4 regions of the Chryseobacterium sp. WG14 genome follow, and region 3 is predicted to be linked to each of the others. Evidence: riboswitches for the same ligand, from Rfam matches in the RefSeq annotation. Region 3 holds a riboswitch; each other region holds the start of a gene.
What was found. Region 3 has a riboswitch for cobalamin ahead of MP478_RS13290 (TonB-dependent siderophore receptor). Riboswitches for the same ligand answer to the same signal wherever they lie in the genome.
Positions count from the first base shown of each region.

Region 1: linked by a shared signal. The riboswitch ahead of MP478_RS04815 (T9SS type A sorting domain-containing protein) and the one ahead of MP478_RS13290 (TonB-dependent siderophore receptor) in region 3 are both predicted to bind cobalamin.
Region 2: linked by a shared signal. The riboswitch ahead of MP478_RS21705 (TonB-dependent siderophore receptor) and the one ahead of MP478_RS13290 (TonB-dependent siderophore receptor) in region 3 are both predicted to bind cobalamin.
Region 4: linked by a shared signal. The riboswitch ahead of metE (5-methyltetrahydropteroyltriglutamate--homocysteine S-methyltransferase) and the one ahead of MP478_RS13290 (TonB-dependent siderophore receptor) in region 3 are both predicted to bind cobalamin.

Region 1 is NZ_JALCZD010000002.1:346,474-350,531, reverse strand. Features, by position in the region: gene clpP (ATP-dependent Clp endopeptidase proteolytic subunit ClpP) at 1-55, shown strand, start outside; gene MP478_RS04815 (T9SS type A sorting domain-containing protein) at 143-1,252, opposite strand; cobalamin riboswitch at 1,318-1,509, opposite strand; gene MP478_RS04810 (esterase-like activity of phytase family protein) at 1,767-3,029, shown strand; gene MP478_RS04805 (aspartyl protease family protein) at 3,157-3,972, opposite strand.
Region 2 is NZ_JALCZD010000019.1:11,787-15,844, forward strand. Features, by position in the region: gene pafA (alkaline phosphatase PafA) at 71-1,717, shown strand; cobalamin riboswitch at 1,886-2,064, shown strand; gene MP478_RS21705 (TonB-dependent siderophore receptor) at 2,096-3,937, shown strand; gene MP478_RS21710 (hypothetical protein) at 3,954-4,058, shown strand, end outside.
Region 3 is NZ_JALCZD010000007.1:97,987-102,044, reverse strand. Features, by position in the region: gene MP478_RS13290 (TonB-dependent siderophore receptor) at 1-1,474, opposite strand, end outside; cobalamin riboswitch at 1,657-1,842, opposite strand; gene MP478_RS13285 (transporter) at 2,046-2,996, opposite strand; gene MP478_RS13280 (cytochrome-c peroxidase) at 3,008-4,057, opposite strand; gene MP478_RS13275 (MbnP family protein) at 4,050-4,058, opposite strand, start outside.
Region 4 is NZ_JALCZD010000003.1:407,393-411,450, forward strand. Features, by position in the region: gene MP478_RS07905 (Fur family transcriptional regulator) at 1-355, shown strand, start outside; gene metE (5-methyltetrahydropteroyltriglutamate--homocysteine S-methyltransferase) at 414-2,714, opposite strand; cobalamin riboswitch at 2,890-3,074, opposite strand; gene MP478_RS07915 (Lrp/AsnC family transcriptional regulator) at 3,274-3,735, shown strand; gene MP478_RS07920 (hypothetical protein) at 3,885-4,058, opposite strand, start outside.

The sequences.
Region 1 (4,058 bases), on a different contig from region 3:
TAAAGGCTACGGAATGGTAGATGAGGTTTTACAGAGATCAACAGAGAAAAAATAATCGATACTGGAAATCGGAAAAAACGCACCAATACGGTGCGTTTTTTTGTTTTATCATTGTATGAAAAAGCATTTCACATAGGATGTTCTACTTCTTGATGATTTTATGGATGGTTGAAGTATCTGCTGTCTTTATCTCAACAAAATAAACACCTGAATTCAAAGAATGAATACCAATTTTTGTGGCTTGGGAAGTGATTACTTTTTGGCCTAAAGAAGAGTAGATATTTATTTCTTTATATTTTTCAATGGATTCGATCTGGATAAAATCATTTGCAGGATTAGGATGAATACTGAATTTTTTCTTTGTGACAGAAGAAACTCCCAGCATAGAATCGGCTGCTTCCGTAGGGATAAATGGTCTTCTCTGTCCGAAACTTATACCCATCCAGTCATTGTTGGCTAACTGAATCTGGGAAAGGTCATACTTCTTTTGCCAGCTTGAGAGATCTTTTCCTTTATATAATTTCCAGCTGTCTGCCACTGTGGCGTTTCCTGTAAAACTATTCAATGAAAGAGCAGAAATCTGGCTGTTTGATGAGGTGAAATTAAAATAAGAGGCTTGAGACCGGATCAGCTGTAAGGCCTGCTCGGCTGTGATGCTTCCGTTATATTTAATTCCAAACACAAAAGAATCTGCATTTCCGTTTGACTGATTGGTTCCAAAATCAACCACTACCAGGCTTTTATTACTTCCTGTTCCTATCCAGTTGGTAATCTGAGAGGGAACATACCATTGTGAGCTGTATGCCGCAACAGGTGTAGAAGGCGGAGTGTCAGCATCATCAATTCCATAAGTAATTCCGTACCATTTTCCATCATTCAGAGGTGTATAACCCGGGCCGTTGTTCCATGTCATATTTCCTGCGCTGGCTCCGGACCATGGGATCCAGCTGTCATCAATATCCGGCGTATGATGATTATAATGAAAGCTTTGAAGAAAACCTGAAGGAATATCAATCTCCATTTGAGGTTCTGCAGCTACAATAGCGTTGATCATGTCTTCCATCAGTAAACCATCCGCATCAAAACGGTACCCCCATGCATAAGAAGCAGGAGAATTATTATCGTTAAAATCTGCAATGAAATAGGCTTTCTTTGAACCTGTTCCTACCCAAAACTTAATGTCGTTCTCTGTAAATTGGGCAGACAAAAACTGCATAAAAAGCAGTAAGAAAAAAAAATAGATTTTTCTCATGATATAATTAAATTAAAGTTTTATTCCCGAAACTTACTTAAGAAAAGTGACAATAATCACGATCCTGAAGTGACAATGGATAAGGCAGGTCTCCTGGCTTGCATCCTATAGCACACCTTCCCGGATCAGTATCCAGTGGTTGTATTTTGCTATAAGTAAAACAGCTTACAGTTGCGGGTACAGCTCAAGAATTAAATTTTATTCTCACTTGATTCCCTATTAATGAACAGTGTTCAACCTTAAAACGCCGCAAATATATCATATAAATTTTTGGGTCCTGTTTTGTGAATTATCTTTTAGTTTTTATATTTTCCCTGAAGCTGAATGGTTTTTAATGCTATGTTTTTTTGAATTGATAATTAAATTGAAGATGTTGTTAGGTTTTCGGATTTAACCAAAAGTTTTACTGTTTATATTAAATTCATTTTCATGGCTCCATTGTTAAAATACAATTATCATTATATTCAAGATCAGTTTACAATCAATTTATATTTTCGCAGCCATAAAAGAGAATATGAAAAGACTGCTACTATCCGCATTTGTGTTAACGGCGCTGGCATCCTGTAAAGATGATGACACCACCAGTAATCAGGAGATTAATTATTCTAAGCTTCCGCAGGAATTTGCTTTTTCAAAATTGGCAACTATCAATGGAGTAGATGTGATCAACGGAGGATTTGGATCCGGAGCAGCGGCCCATCCTACAAGAAAAGGAGAATTTTATGTCATTACAGACCGTGGTCCGAATACAGATTACTTAAGCGGTAAAAAATTTCTTGTCCCTAATTTTACCCCAACGATTATGCATTTTAAAATCAATGCAGAAGGTAATATCGAGGTCATTCAATATATTAAACTTAAAAACCCTTCAGGCCAGCCTATCACAGGACTTCCAAATCCTATAGGAATGGGAAGTACCGGTGAAGTAGCCTATGATGCTTCAGGAAATATGTTAGGAACAGATACATATGGTCTGGACAGTGAAAGTATTGTGGCAGCTCCGGATGGAACATTCTGGGTTTCTGATGAATATGGTCCGCATATCGTTCATTATAATGCAGAAGGGGTAGAAATGGAAAGGATAAGCCCAATTGGAGTGAATACAGGAACAAGAAAACTTCCTGCAGTTTTAGCCAAAAGAAGGGCCAACAGAGGTATGGAAGGACTTTGTATCACTCCGGATGGAAGAACACTGGTAGGAACAATACAGTCTACGATGCTGGTTCCCACTAAAGCATTGGCAACCAATACTACATTAACAAGAATCGTAACATTCGATATTATTACAGGACAGACGAAACAGTATGTATACAAACAGGATGGCGGAGCTTCTGATTCGGTTTGTGATATTACAGCATTAAGTAATAATGAATTCCTGGTGATTGAAAGAGACGGAAATTTCGGAACACAGGGAGGAATAAAAAAAGTATACAGAATCAATATATCCGGAGCTACAGACGTTAATGGAACGGATCTGACGGCTGTAGACGGAATGAAAATTAATAATAAAGCATTGGAACAGAGTACCTGGGATGAGATTGCAAATGCCGGAATAAAACCTGTTTCTAAAAAACTGGCGGTGGATCTCGTAGCAAAACTGGGCTATGAGCATGATAAGTTTGAAGGAATTGTTTATTTGGGAAATAATAAACTGGCCGTTTTTAATGATGATGATTTTGGAGTGGTAGATGATGGAAACGGAAATCCTAAAGCCAAAATTCTTCCTAAAACAGGAAAATTAGACAAAGGAACGATGTATGTAGTCGATATTCAATAATTAGATTTTTTTTAAAGAAAACGGCGGAATCGAAGATTCCGCCGTTTTCATGATCTCTGTATGAAGAATTCATCAATATGAAAATTACTGGCTTTTTAAGTGAAAAAGATATTATCTTTCTGTTATATTACTTTACCCAAACTTTACTGTTTTTAAAGTCAATCGTGAAAATATATTTACAAAGGGTTTCAAAATTGAGTACACCATCATAAATAATATCTCTTGTAAATGATCTTGAACTGAATGTTTTTTTGCCAATAATAAACTGACTCTCAACATTCATATCATCTTTATCCTTCGGCAGCTTCCAGCTTTTGGCTGTTTCTGTAGATAAAAGCAGGGGACCGCTGTTTCCGGAATCAAAAAGAAACCAGTATGATTGATTGTCCCTTGGAATATTCAAAAAAATATTGAGTTCAGTAGCTTCCAGCCCATTGGCAAATCTGCTGGGAATAAGGCTTTTTCCTTGCGTTGCTTTTTGTGATGAAGAATGATTCTCTATAATAATAGCATTGTTGGCAAGGTTAAGAGTCAGGATGTGGGCAGCAAATGATTTTAATGAAATAACACCGTCTATTTTAGGGAATTCTTTTGGTAAAATGGCCATGATATCAAAAACAGCGACTGTTGGATGGTCTATTTTTGTAGAACCTATAGTAATGGAAATACCATCTGATTTTTGAGATTTAATAATTTCTCCACTCATTCTAAATCCTGTTGAACTTCCATATATTTTCTTATTAAGATGCCTTGCGATTTCTGGCGAAATAATAGTTTCTGCTCCACCGGTATCAAACAGGAAATTATATTTTTTTCCTTCAATAGACACCTCTACAGTTTTCATGTTTTCAATATAGGGTTTTAGCCTTATGGTGTCCTGTCCGAATCCCCAGATATTTGCTCCTAAAAATAGTACGCTGAAAAATATTTTCTTTGTTTTCATAATCCTTTTTGTTTAGTCTGTGAGACAAAAATAGTCTCTGTTTTATAGCAGACAAATTTGAATTATTATGTTATGAAAAGCGACCG
Region 2 (4,058 bases), on a different contig from region 3:
AATTAAATAAAATTTCACACTCCAAAACATTCAAAACCCTTAAATTTGTGGTCAATAAAAATTTACTTGGATGCTTAGGAAAATTTCAATTGCGGCAGCTGCTGTTTTGTCCGTAGTTACAATCAATGCGCAGAAGAACAAAAATACTCAACTGGAAAGACCGAAATTAGTGGTAGGTTTGGTGGTAGACCAAATGCGTTGGGATTATCTATACCGTTTTTATGGTAAATATGGAAATGACGGTTTCAAAAGACTGTTGAATACAGGATATTCTTTAAATAATGTACATATTCCTTATGTCCCTACGATTACCGCTTTAGGACATACATGTATCTATACCGGGTCTGTACCTGCAATCCACGGAATTGCCGGAAACGACTGGACAAATAAGGAAACGGGTAAAGGGGTGTACTGTACGGCAGATGACAGCGTTCAGCCGGTAGGAACTACCAATACTAAAACAGGAAGCCATTCTCCAAAAAACCTTTGGTCTACAACCGTAACCGATGAGTTGAGACTGGCCACGAACTTCCAGGGTAAGGTGATAGGAGTTTCTCTTAAAGACCGTGCTTCTATTCTTCCTGCAGGTCATACTCCGAATGGAGCTTTCTGGTTTGACGACAGTACCGGGAACTTTATTACAAGTACATGGTATATGAAAGAGCTTCCACAATGGATACAATCATTCAATGCTCAGAATTTACCTGAAAAATTAGTAGCCAACGGCTGGAATACTTTACTTCCGATCAATCAGTATACAGAAAGTTCACCTGACAATTCTTCATGGGAAGGTCTATTGGGAAGTGCAAAAACACCTACATTCCCATATACCAATCTGGCGAAAGATTATCAGACAAAGAAAGATAATATCCGTTATACACCTTTTGGAAATACATTGACATTAAAGCTGGCTGAAGCTTCTGTAGAAGGAGAGCAGTTAGGGGGAGACCATATTACAGACTTCTTAGCAATCAATTTAGCTTCTACGGATTATGCAGGTCATAAATACGGACCGAACTCTATTGAGGTTGAAGATGTCTATATCAGACTGGATCAGGATTTGGCTCAGTTTTTCAGCTACCTGGATTCAAAAGTAGGAAAAGGGCAGTATACGGTTTTCCTTTCAGCTGACCACGGAGGGGCTCATTCTGTAGGATTCCTTAAAGAGCATAAAATTACTACAGGCTTTTTTGGAGAAGGCATGGAAAAAAACCTTAATCAGAAACTGAAAGAAAAATTTGGTGCTGATAACCTGATCAATGCTATAGACAATTATCAGGTGTATTTTGACAGAAAAGTATTGGCAGATACTAAACTTGAGCTGGATGATGTGAGAAATTTTGCGGTAAAAGAACTTGAAAAAGATCCTACTGTTTTATATGCTGTTTCTGTAGACAGAGTTCAGGAAGCCAGTATTCCGGAGCCTATCAAACAAAGAATTATCAATGGGATCAACAGACAGAGAAGCGGAGATATTCAGTTGATTTCTCATGACTCTATGCTTCCTCCTTATTCTAAAACAGGAACTACACACAGTGTTTGGAACTCTTATGATTCCCATATTCCATTGATTTTTATGGGTTGGGGAGTTCAGCAGGGAGAAAGCAATAAAGAATACCACATGACAGATATTGCACCTACGGTTTCTTCTTTATTGAAAATCCAGTTTCCAAGTGGAAATGTTGGAAATCCAATTACAGAAGTGATGGGTAAATAAATTAAATAACATCAGTATATATAAATGGCTGCTTTCAACTATTGGAGGCAGCTTTTATTTTTATAGTATTCATCAAGGTCGGTTGCTGTACAGGATTTTCTAATACTTATGAATAAGACGTAATTTTTTACCTGTTATTTCACTTTTTGTCTAATACATTTAAAAAGCTATCTTTGCAAAAATTATGGTTTCCAATATATTGGAATGAAAAGGGAATCGGGTGGAACTCCCGGACTGTCCCCGCAACTGTAAATCGCAACAAAAGTTTCTGTAAAAAACCACTGTGTAAAAACGGGAAGGTACAGAAGGCGAAAGTCAGGAGACCTGCCAGAATAATAATCAAAATATATATTGCTTTCGGAGGAAGAGTAAATTAGTATGGATATAAAAAGATCTTTAGTACTGCTTTTTTCGTCTTATGGCTGCTTTCTTTTTGGACAAGAGAAGGCCTTGGATACTATTTATGTATTCGACAGCCAGATGAACAAAGTAAAGCTCTTTCATCATGTAACGAATATTACCAATGAAGATGCTGAAAAAAACTCAACTAACCTTTCCGAATTACTGAGATTTCAATCTCCTGTGTATATCAAAGAAAATGGACGGGGTGCTGTTTCTTCACCTTCTTTCAGGGGAACTACCGCCCAGCAGACTGCTTTTGTATGGAATGGAATTAATATTAACTCCAGCTTTTTAGGACAGGGAGATATCAATAATATGGCTTTGTTTGGATATGACCAGATCGGAATTAAACCTGGTGGAGGTAGTGTTATTTATGGCAGTGGCGCCATTGGGGGAAGTATTCATTTGAATAACAGCCTTGATTTTAATAAAGGGTTTCATGCTTTCCTGTTTTCAGAATTTGCGTCTTTTAATACTTATAATAATGTTGTTAAAGGTTCTTACAGCAATGATAAGTTCAGCTTTAAAGTTTCCGGAAGCCATTCTATAAGCCAGAATGATTATGAAGTAGAAGAAGCGGGCGGAAAGAAGTATACGAATGACAACGGAAAGTATTACAATACCAATTTCAATATAGCAGCAGCTTATAAAATTGCTCCCCATCATCAGATCTCATGGATATCAGAGACTTTTAACGGAAAACAGCATTATCCTGTTCGTTTTGGTGATCTGGAAACCAAGACAAAGTATCATACCCAGAATTTCAGAAACCTGATGGCCTGGGATTGGAATACCACGCGTTTCAGCAATTCATTTAAAGCAGCTTATACCGAGGAAAATTTTCAATATTTTGGAGATATTGCAGAACCGGAAACCAGTGGAGGTGCCGGAAAGAATTATATTTTGAAAAATGATTTCAATTACTTCCTCAATTCAAAATGGAATATCAATATTATCGGGGAATTTCAAGTGAATAAAGGTAAGGGAGAAGGAAGCTCAAAAATAGGTGATATCAGCAGAAATGCCGGGTCTATTGCCGGATTACTTCGTTATTTTCCTACCAAAGACTTAAGGTTTGAAGCCGGAATCAAGAAAGATTTTGTGGAAGACTTTAAATCACCGGTCTTATTTTCTTTTTCAGGAAAATGGAATGCCACCCAATGGTATGATGTAGGGCTAAGTGTTTCAAGAAACTTCAAAGCTCCTTCATTTAATGATCTTTACTGGACGCCGGGAGGAAATCTGAATTTAAAGCCGGAAACTTCCTACCAGTTTGAATGGAGTAACCAGTTTAAATTAGGAAATTTTAAATTATCTATAGCTCCTTACTATATGAATATCCGTGATATGATCCAATGGCTTCCAACAATTTCCGGGTATTATGGAGCTAGTAATACCAATAGGGTAGAGTCTTATGGAGTAGAGTCGCAGCTGGAATTTGAAAAAAAATTCGGGAAGCATATGTTGAAATCAAATCTTGGGTATTCTTATACGAAATCTAAGGACCTTGATATTCAGAAACAACTTATGTATGTGCCTTTACATAAACTTACAGGAAGTATAGACTACCGATATGATTTTGTGAAAGTATATGTACAGGGAATGTTTAACGGGCTTACCTATACAGATTCCAATGAAAAAAGAAGTGATGCCTTAGATTCTTATTTTGTGATGAATGCCGGAGCCAGCGCTGCATTTTTTAAAAACTACAGCCTGGGTTTTAAAGTAAATAATATTTTAAATGAAACTTATTATACGATGCTTTCCTATCCGTTACCCGGACGAAATTACAGTATAAGCCTTACTATCAATTTTTAAAATAAATTAATTATATATGAATATCAGAAAAATTTTACCTCTTGCATTTGCTTCCATGTTACTTTTCAATGTTTCATGTAGCAGCGATAGCGATGACATTGTAGAACAGCCAATTACTTAT
Region 3 (4,058 bases):
GTGCCGCAACTATCTTATCTTTTACCCGGTTGTAATAGCCATCTACCTTCGCATAAAAAGCTTTAAAAACAGGATGATTATATTTTTTCTGATAGGTAAATCCTACATCATACTGCGTAGTAAACTCCGGTTTCAGAAAAGTACTTCCAATATTGGTATAATAAAGATCATTGAAGGTGGGGAGTCTGAAAATCTTTTTATAGAAAGCCCTAAAAGTAAGCTCCGGAACAGTAGCCGGCTGGTAGCTCATAAAAACAGCAGGAGTCCATTCACTTCTGTCCTCAGGTCTTTTATTCCGTTCTACTTCTTCAAAAGTAAAAGTACCCAGCAAACTTCCTAAAACTTTAAACCTGTTCCATTGATAGGTAGTAGCCAAAGCCACCAATGTGGTATAGCGGGTAGGATAAGAAAATTGATACAGGTCTGCATCCAGATTATTGTACTGGAAATCCCCGCTCAAACTAATATCCCAATTGGAACTCACTGTATATAAATTGGAAGAAGATATATAAAGCTCCCTTTGAATGTAGGTATTATCTGAATATTTAACTAACTGAGACTGTACCGTATCCAGAAAACGGGTATAATCGTAAGCAAATTTTGCTTTAAGCTGAGTTTCGAATTTAGGGAATAACTTTTTCCTCAGATTGGCCTGTACAAAATAGTTCTCATCAAACATCCTTGCCCCTCGCCCATCAAAACGGCTGTTAACAACAGGAGCAGGAATACCCCGATTTGAAATATACCCATATCCACGGATATTCCAGCTTCCGTTATTTAAAGTTCCATTCAAGGAGGTTTCAAAACGTTTTGCTTTAATATCAGAGTCTCTTCTTTTAGCAATCGTATCATACGCCTGCTCTCCATTAGGATATTTTTTCTCGTAACGGTATTTGTAAATACCATCACTTTGCAGAAATTCGGCACTGAAACTGGCAGAAGTTCTCTGTGATATTTTTTGTTCCAAACGGAAAGAGGGGTTGAATAAATCAATGGATGCACTTTTTGCCCTCAAAACAAGATTTGTTTTTCTTGTTCCGGTAAATACCGGTGTTTTGGGCTGCAAATAAATAGAACCTGATGATCCGAAATCTTTTGCCGGCTGAAAGATCTCACTTTTCTGACCGTTGTATAATGATATTTCTTCCAGATCATCCAAAGAATATCTTCCCAGATCCACAAGGCCGTTCTGCGCATTTCCCAGCTGAATTCCGTCATAAAAAACTCCTACGTGCTGGCTTCCCATACTTCGGATATTAATGGTCTTTAAGCCTCCAATTCCACCGTAGTCTTTGATCTGAACACCGGAAAAATACCGTAAGGCATCTGCAACAGAGTGGCTGTTCAGTCTTTCAAGCTCTTCTCCCTGCAATATCTGAGCAGGAACGATTTCTTTAAAGCTCTTTTTGTAAATATTGACAGCCTTAATAGCTTCTTCCTTTAAGGTGTCTTTTTTCTTTGTTTGAGAAAACAAGAATTGTGATGTTAACACCAATATTGTGAAAACAACTTTATGAAATTGAGATGTAGTCAGTTTTGCCACCATTAGCTCATTTATGAATAATGATGACGCTAATGGATGTAAGAAAGCAACGACAAAGCACAGTGGTCACTGCACAAAATCATTGTTGTCCTAAAGCTTTATTCCACGAAAGCGTCAAACGTTTATGGTCTGGCAGGTCTTCTGACTTACTCCATTTTTGAAATCCTTCCCATTAAAAAACAGTGGATATAATCTTCAAAAATTTTGGTGTGGAGCTTACAGCAGCGGGTCTGTTCCGGATTCTCACCGGATTCCCTTTTAAAAGCTTTTTACAGCTTACCAAATTTCGGCAAAGATAGAAAATAATTAATATATATTCACAAATAACAAAATGATTTACAATATTATAAAAGCATGTGTACCAAAGGTAAATTTTGAATAGAAAAATACTAAAGTACAATAGAATTCGTGTAAAAATTACAGGTATGATTTTAAACGCAAAGTTTAAATATCTCCCATCTGAATAAGTATGACAAACATTAAACTTTGCGTTAAGGATCAACTATATCCCAATATTCAGGAAAATACTGAACCTTGATTTTGCTTCTATATCTCCTCCTGCAAGATGGGTATAAACAGGAAGCATAACTTCACTTCCAAGACTGAACTTTTTATAGGAAGCCTCAAAGCCCAACTTTCCATATAATGCACTTCCGGCAGTATTAGGCAGCGCTTCATCAAACTGTTTATTCTGAGCATACACTTCTCCCTGAACCCCTGTCTTTAAAGAAAATATTGATTTTTCATTTCCCGCAACCTGATAAAAGCCTGTTGCTGCATAATTCCATTGGTTTCCAAAGCGGTACTTCTTTTTATTTTCTGTTTTAATGGTATAATCTGTATTAAGCAATACCGCAATTTTATTCTTCTGAAATTTATAATTCAAAGCTGCTTGATAATCCCAGCTTCCTGTTCCCAGCTGAAAACTCGGATTAACTCCTGAAATTCCTTTTTCATCAAACTTACCCAAAGGAATTTTTACGCCCAATCCACCGTTCAGCTGATGGAAATTATCTTTCGAACGCATCAGTTGATAAATTCCCATAACATTTAGGTCACCGATCCCATTGATCCTGATATCGCCCTGCATTGTTTTCTTTTCGTGAAAATGAAATGGAAGGCTTGCATAAACACTGAGTTTCTTTGTCAACGGAATTTTTCCCCAAAGCTGTATGGTATTAAAATACTGATCCTGCGTCAGATCTTTTACAAATAAATTTTCCTTTGCTTTATAATGCTGGGCAAAATACTTGATCCCGATAAACTGAGGATTTAGTAATGACTCAAAACCGGATGACCCATTTCCCGCCGCACAGCCACAGGCATCACAATCATCAAAATCAAAATCAATTGTATTAAAACTCTTTTGGGGAATATAAGCGCTGTCTTTGATTATCTTCGCCTGAATCACAGTACCTATGAGCAAGCTTACAATTAAAATTATCTTCTTCATGTCAATTTAAATTATTCTGCAAATTTTGGATTGGATATAAAATTTTTGTCCGATAGTGTTTTCAGAAAGGCGATGATGAATTGTTTTTCCTGTGTATTCATTGCAATTCCGATGTGGTTATTCTGTTTCAGCTGTGGATCGAGATTAGGATGATTTTCTACCCCATCGGTATAAAAATTAAGCACGGCATCTAACGTATAAAATCTTCCGTCATGCATATAAGGAGCTGTATATTCTACATTCCTCAAGCTGGGTACACGAAACTTCATCCAGTCAATCTGATCAAGTGTCACACGATAACGCCCCGCATCTTTAAATTGGGTATTATAATACATCCCTGTATTCCGGAAACTTTCATCAGTAAACAGTTCCCCACTATGACAGGAAGCGCACTTCTGATTAAATACGGCCATTCCCTGCGATTCTGCGGATGTAAAAACCTCCTTTCCCTGTCTAAATCTGTCGTATTTGGAATCAGCAGAGATCATTGATACCATAAACTGGGATAATGCTTTTAAAACCCTTTCTCCGGTAATATTTTCATCTCCATACACTGCGCTGAAAAGCCTTTTATACTTCGGATCATCTTTTATTTTCGAAATAGCTTCCGGCATAGAACTGTCCATTTCATTCACATCTGTTATCGGAATAATAGGCTGTTCATTTAAATTATGAATCACGCCGTCCCACATATATCTTTTCAGGAATGCCATATTCTGAATGGGCGGAGCATTTCTGATTCCTATCCTGTCATCCACACCATGGCTTACCGTATGACCGTGATGGGTAAAAGCATTTTCCTGAATATGGCAAAAACCACATGAAATTGTATTGTTACGGGAAAGTCTTCCTTCATAAAATAGTTTCCTTCCCAACTCTACTCCATTTTTTGTTACCGGATTGGCCGATTGATCAAAACTCATCTCAGGAAAATAAGAAGGAAACTGAAGACGATAGGCTTCATCTTTCTCCAATGGCTGAATCACCTCATCAGAACAGGAAATAACGCTCATCAGTAAGATCACCAGAAATAATACTGTCTTTAAAAAAAAATTAATCATT
Region 4 (4,058 bases), on a different contig from region 3:
GATTCTGAACCTTATCAACGATTCTGAGGTGGCTCTTACCCATTCTGATATTCAGAAGAAATTAGGAGACTTGTGTAACAGGGTTACCATTTACAGAGTTTTGGAAAGGCTTGAAAACGAAGGTGCTATTCACAAGATAGTCAATATTGATGGGGTCGTTAATTTTGCAAAGTGTAGCGGGAAATGTACTCACGAACAACATTTTCATAATCACGTTCATTTCAATTGTAAAGAATGCCATTCTGTTACCTGTATTGAAAATGCGATACCCGAAATTAGTTTACCCGAGAATTTTATAGCTCAGGAGTATAACTTTATCATCAGCGGAATCTGTCCGAGATGTGCGCATGCTTAAACAAGGAAAAAGCATCCCTGGAGATGCTTTTTCATGATGATATTGGAACAAGCAATGATTATGCATAGGCTGCTGAAGCTTCTTTAGCAGCGGCTACCATTGCAATTAAAGCTTTTTCAGTTTCTTCCCAATGCCTTGTTTTGAGGCCACAGTCAGGGTTTACCCATAACTGGGTGGCTGGAATTACATTTTGAGCTTTTCTTAAAAGTTCAATCATTTCTTCTTTAGAAGGTACTCTTGGAGAGTGGATATCATAAACTCCGGGACCTATTTCGTTTGGATATTTAAAGTCTGCAAAAGCATTTAAAAGTTCCATTTGGGATCTCGAACATTCTATTGTAATGACATCTGCATCCATATCGGCAATATTTTTAATAATATCATTAAATTCAGAATAGCACATATGGGTATGGATCTGGGTAGCATCTTCTACTCCACTTGCTGAGATTCTGAAGGCTTCTACGGCCCATTTCAGGTAGTTTTGCCATTCTGCTTTTCTCAATGGAAGACCTTCTCTTATAGCAGGTTCATCAATCTGGATGATTCGGATTCCTGCTTTTTCAAGATCCACTACTTCATCACGGATGGCCAAAGCAATCTGCTTACAGGTTTCTGAACGGGGCTGATCATCCCGTACAAATGACCATTGCAAGATAGTAACAGGACCGGTCAGCATTCCTTTTACCCATTTATTGGTTTGGGATTGTGCATATTGAGACCAGTATATAGTCATTGGATCAGGGCGGGAGATATCCCCGAAAATAACCGGTGGTTTTACGCAGCGGCTTCCATAGCTCTGTACCCAGCCGTTTTTAGTGAAAATAAATCCTTCAAGCTTTTCCCCGAAGTATTCAACCATGTCATTACGTTCAAATTCTCCGTGAACAAGCACATCAATTCCTATTTCTTCCTGCCAGCGAATGGTTCTCTGAGTTTCCTCTTTTAATAAAGCATCGTATTGTTCTGCACTAAGATCTCCTTTCTTAAACTGGGCTCTCCAGCTTCTTACTTCTGTAGTTTGCGGGAATGAGCCTATGGTTGTGGTTGGGAATAGCGGAAGCTGTAATGATTCCTGCTGCCTTTCTTTACGGATTCTAAATGAGTTCTTTCGCTGAGCATCTTCTTCAGTAATGGCAGCTACTCTTTGTTTCACTTTATCATTATGGATAAGAGAAGATGTTTTTCTGCCGGCCACAGCCTTTTTATTGTCTTCAAAATCTGCAAGGATACTTTCGTCCTCAGTTCCTGAAGCAAGAGCTTTAAGACTTACGACTTCTTTCACTTTTTGTTTTGCAAAAGACAGCCAGTTTTTGATTTCAGGCTGAAGGGCCGTTTCAAAATCCAGATCACAAGGTGAATGAAGCAATGAACATGACGGAGCCACAAAAATTCTTTCTGTACCGAGTTTTTCAATAGCTTTTTTAATGAAAGCCAAAGATTTTTCATAATCATTTTTCCAGATATTTCTTCCGTCTACCACTCCTAATGACAGGCTTAAGTTTTCAGGAACAGTATGTAAAATATCTGCCAGCTGCTCAGGATTTCTCACCAGGTCTATATGCAGAACGTCTGCAGGAAGTGACACAGCAAGAGATGCATTGTCTTTCAATCCATTGAAATAGGTCGCAACGATGAATTTTAGCAGTGGGAATTGTTTTCTAAGTTCCCGGTAAACGTACTGGTAGGTTTCTTTTGCTTTCTCTGTTACATCTAAAGTTAAAAACGGCTCATCAAACTGAATCCATTGAGCACCCTGATCCTGAAGTTTTGTTAAGATTTCAGTGTATACCGGAAGAAGGTTTTTGGCAAGATCCAGTTTATCAAATCCCTCTTCTTTTTCCTTTCCTAAAAGAAGATAAGAAACAAGTCCGATGAGTACCGGCTTGGAATTAATTCCTGCTTGTTTAGCTCCTGCAAACTCGTTGAATATTTTGTCGGAAGTCAGTGTAAACTGCTGATTTTTATAAAATTCAGGAACAATATAATGATAATTGGTATCAAACCATTTGGTCATTTCCATGGCCGTGATATCCAGCCCGTCTTTCTGGTATCCTCTGGCCATCGCAAAGTACAGATCCAGCTCTGAATTATTTTTTTTAAGGGCTACTTCATGATAACGTACCGGAATAGCACCTACAATTAAGCTCATATCCAGTACCTGATCATAATAGGAAAAATCATTACATGGAATAAGGTCTATCCCTGCCTCCTTCTGAATATTCCAATTGTGATTGCAGATATTCCTTCCTGTAGTAAGAAGTTCTTCCAAAAGGATTTTGCCTGACCAATATTGCTCGCAGGCTTTTTTGAGTTCTCTTTTGCTACCAATTCGCGGATAGCCAAGAATGTGCGTTTGCATTTTTTTTAAACTTTTAATTAAACTTATTTTTAAAAGCTCTTTGAATGCTTCGTAATGCTTTTGCCGGTAAGATTTTTTGGGGAAATAATGCATACCTGACAGTTCCGTTTTACTCTTGGAAAAACGTACTAAAAAGTATATCATCTGTATGACCCAAAGCTTCAGACCGCGAAAGCATTGTCAATTCAGTAAAGGCAGGTCTCCTGACTTGTAACAGTTTCTGTCGTCCTTCCCGCTTAGGCAGTGGATCACAAGGACAGAACCCTTTGGTATGTTACTTACAGTTGCGCGACAGCTCGTGATTTGCACACGATTCCCTATTAATTTACCTTACGTAAAACCTCTCCTGTTTGATGAAGTATCTGTAAAGAACTATTCTTATCAATTACATTTTCTATCTGTGCTAATAGAAGATTTTAATTTTGTGTAAATTTACAAATACAGAATAAACGAATAATAAATAGTTTTAAATAAAGTAAATAAATCTGTATAATTTTATTTTAAAAGAATATAATTCTGTAATTTTGAATAAAATTAATACTAAAAAGAATAATATCCTGTGGAACATCTTGATACCAAAGATATACAGCTGCTGAGACTGCTTCAGAAAAATGCAAAACTTACCGTTAAGGAGCTTGCCAAAGAAATTAATCTTTCCCCTTCTCCTGTTTTTGAAAGGGTGAAACGTCTGGAACAGGAAGGCTATGTGAAAAAATATGCTGCGGTTCTTGATCCGGATAAGCTTAACCGGGGTTTTACCGTTTTCTGCCAGATCAAGCTGAAAATTCATGACCGTTCTGTAGGCTATGATTTCGTTAATGAAATTCTGGAAATAGAAGAAGTGGCAGAATGTTATAATATTTCCGGAGATTTTGATTTCCTGCTGAAAGTTCAGGTCCGGGATATGAAACATTATCAGGATTTTGTATTCAACACACTGGGTTCTGTAGATTCTATCGGAAGTACGCACAGTACGTTTGTAATGGCAGAAGTAAAAAATACCCATGGATTAACAATCTGATATTTTTGAGTACAATCGTTTTAGCTGGTAACGGGTATTTGGAGAAAATAAAGGAATCGATGGGTGAATTCCTGTTATTTCAGAAGAAAAAGAAATAAAAATAAGACAGAAACAGTTTATTAAAAATTGCTTCTGTCTTATTAGGCTCCTTATAAAGGTGAAATGTACACTTCTATTTTAGTGCCGTCATAATTAAAGGTTCCGTCTGAATTTCTTTTACCTAAGAAAACCCAGTCCATATCTACGGGAACAGACCATGCTGATCCTAATGAGAATCCGTTTACAGATCGGATTTCGTTACCATTTCCTGTAGTAATTGCTGA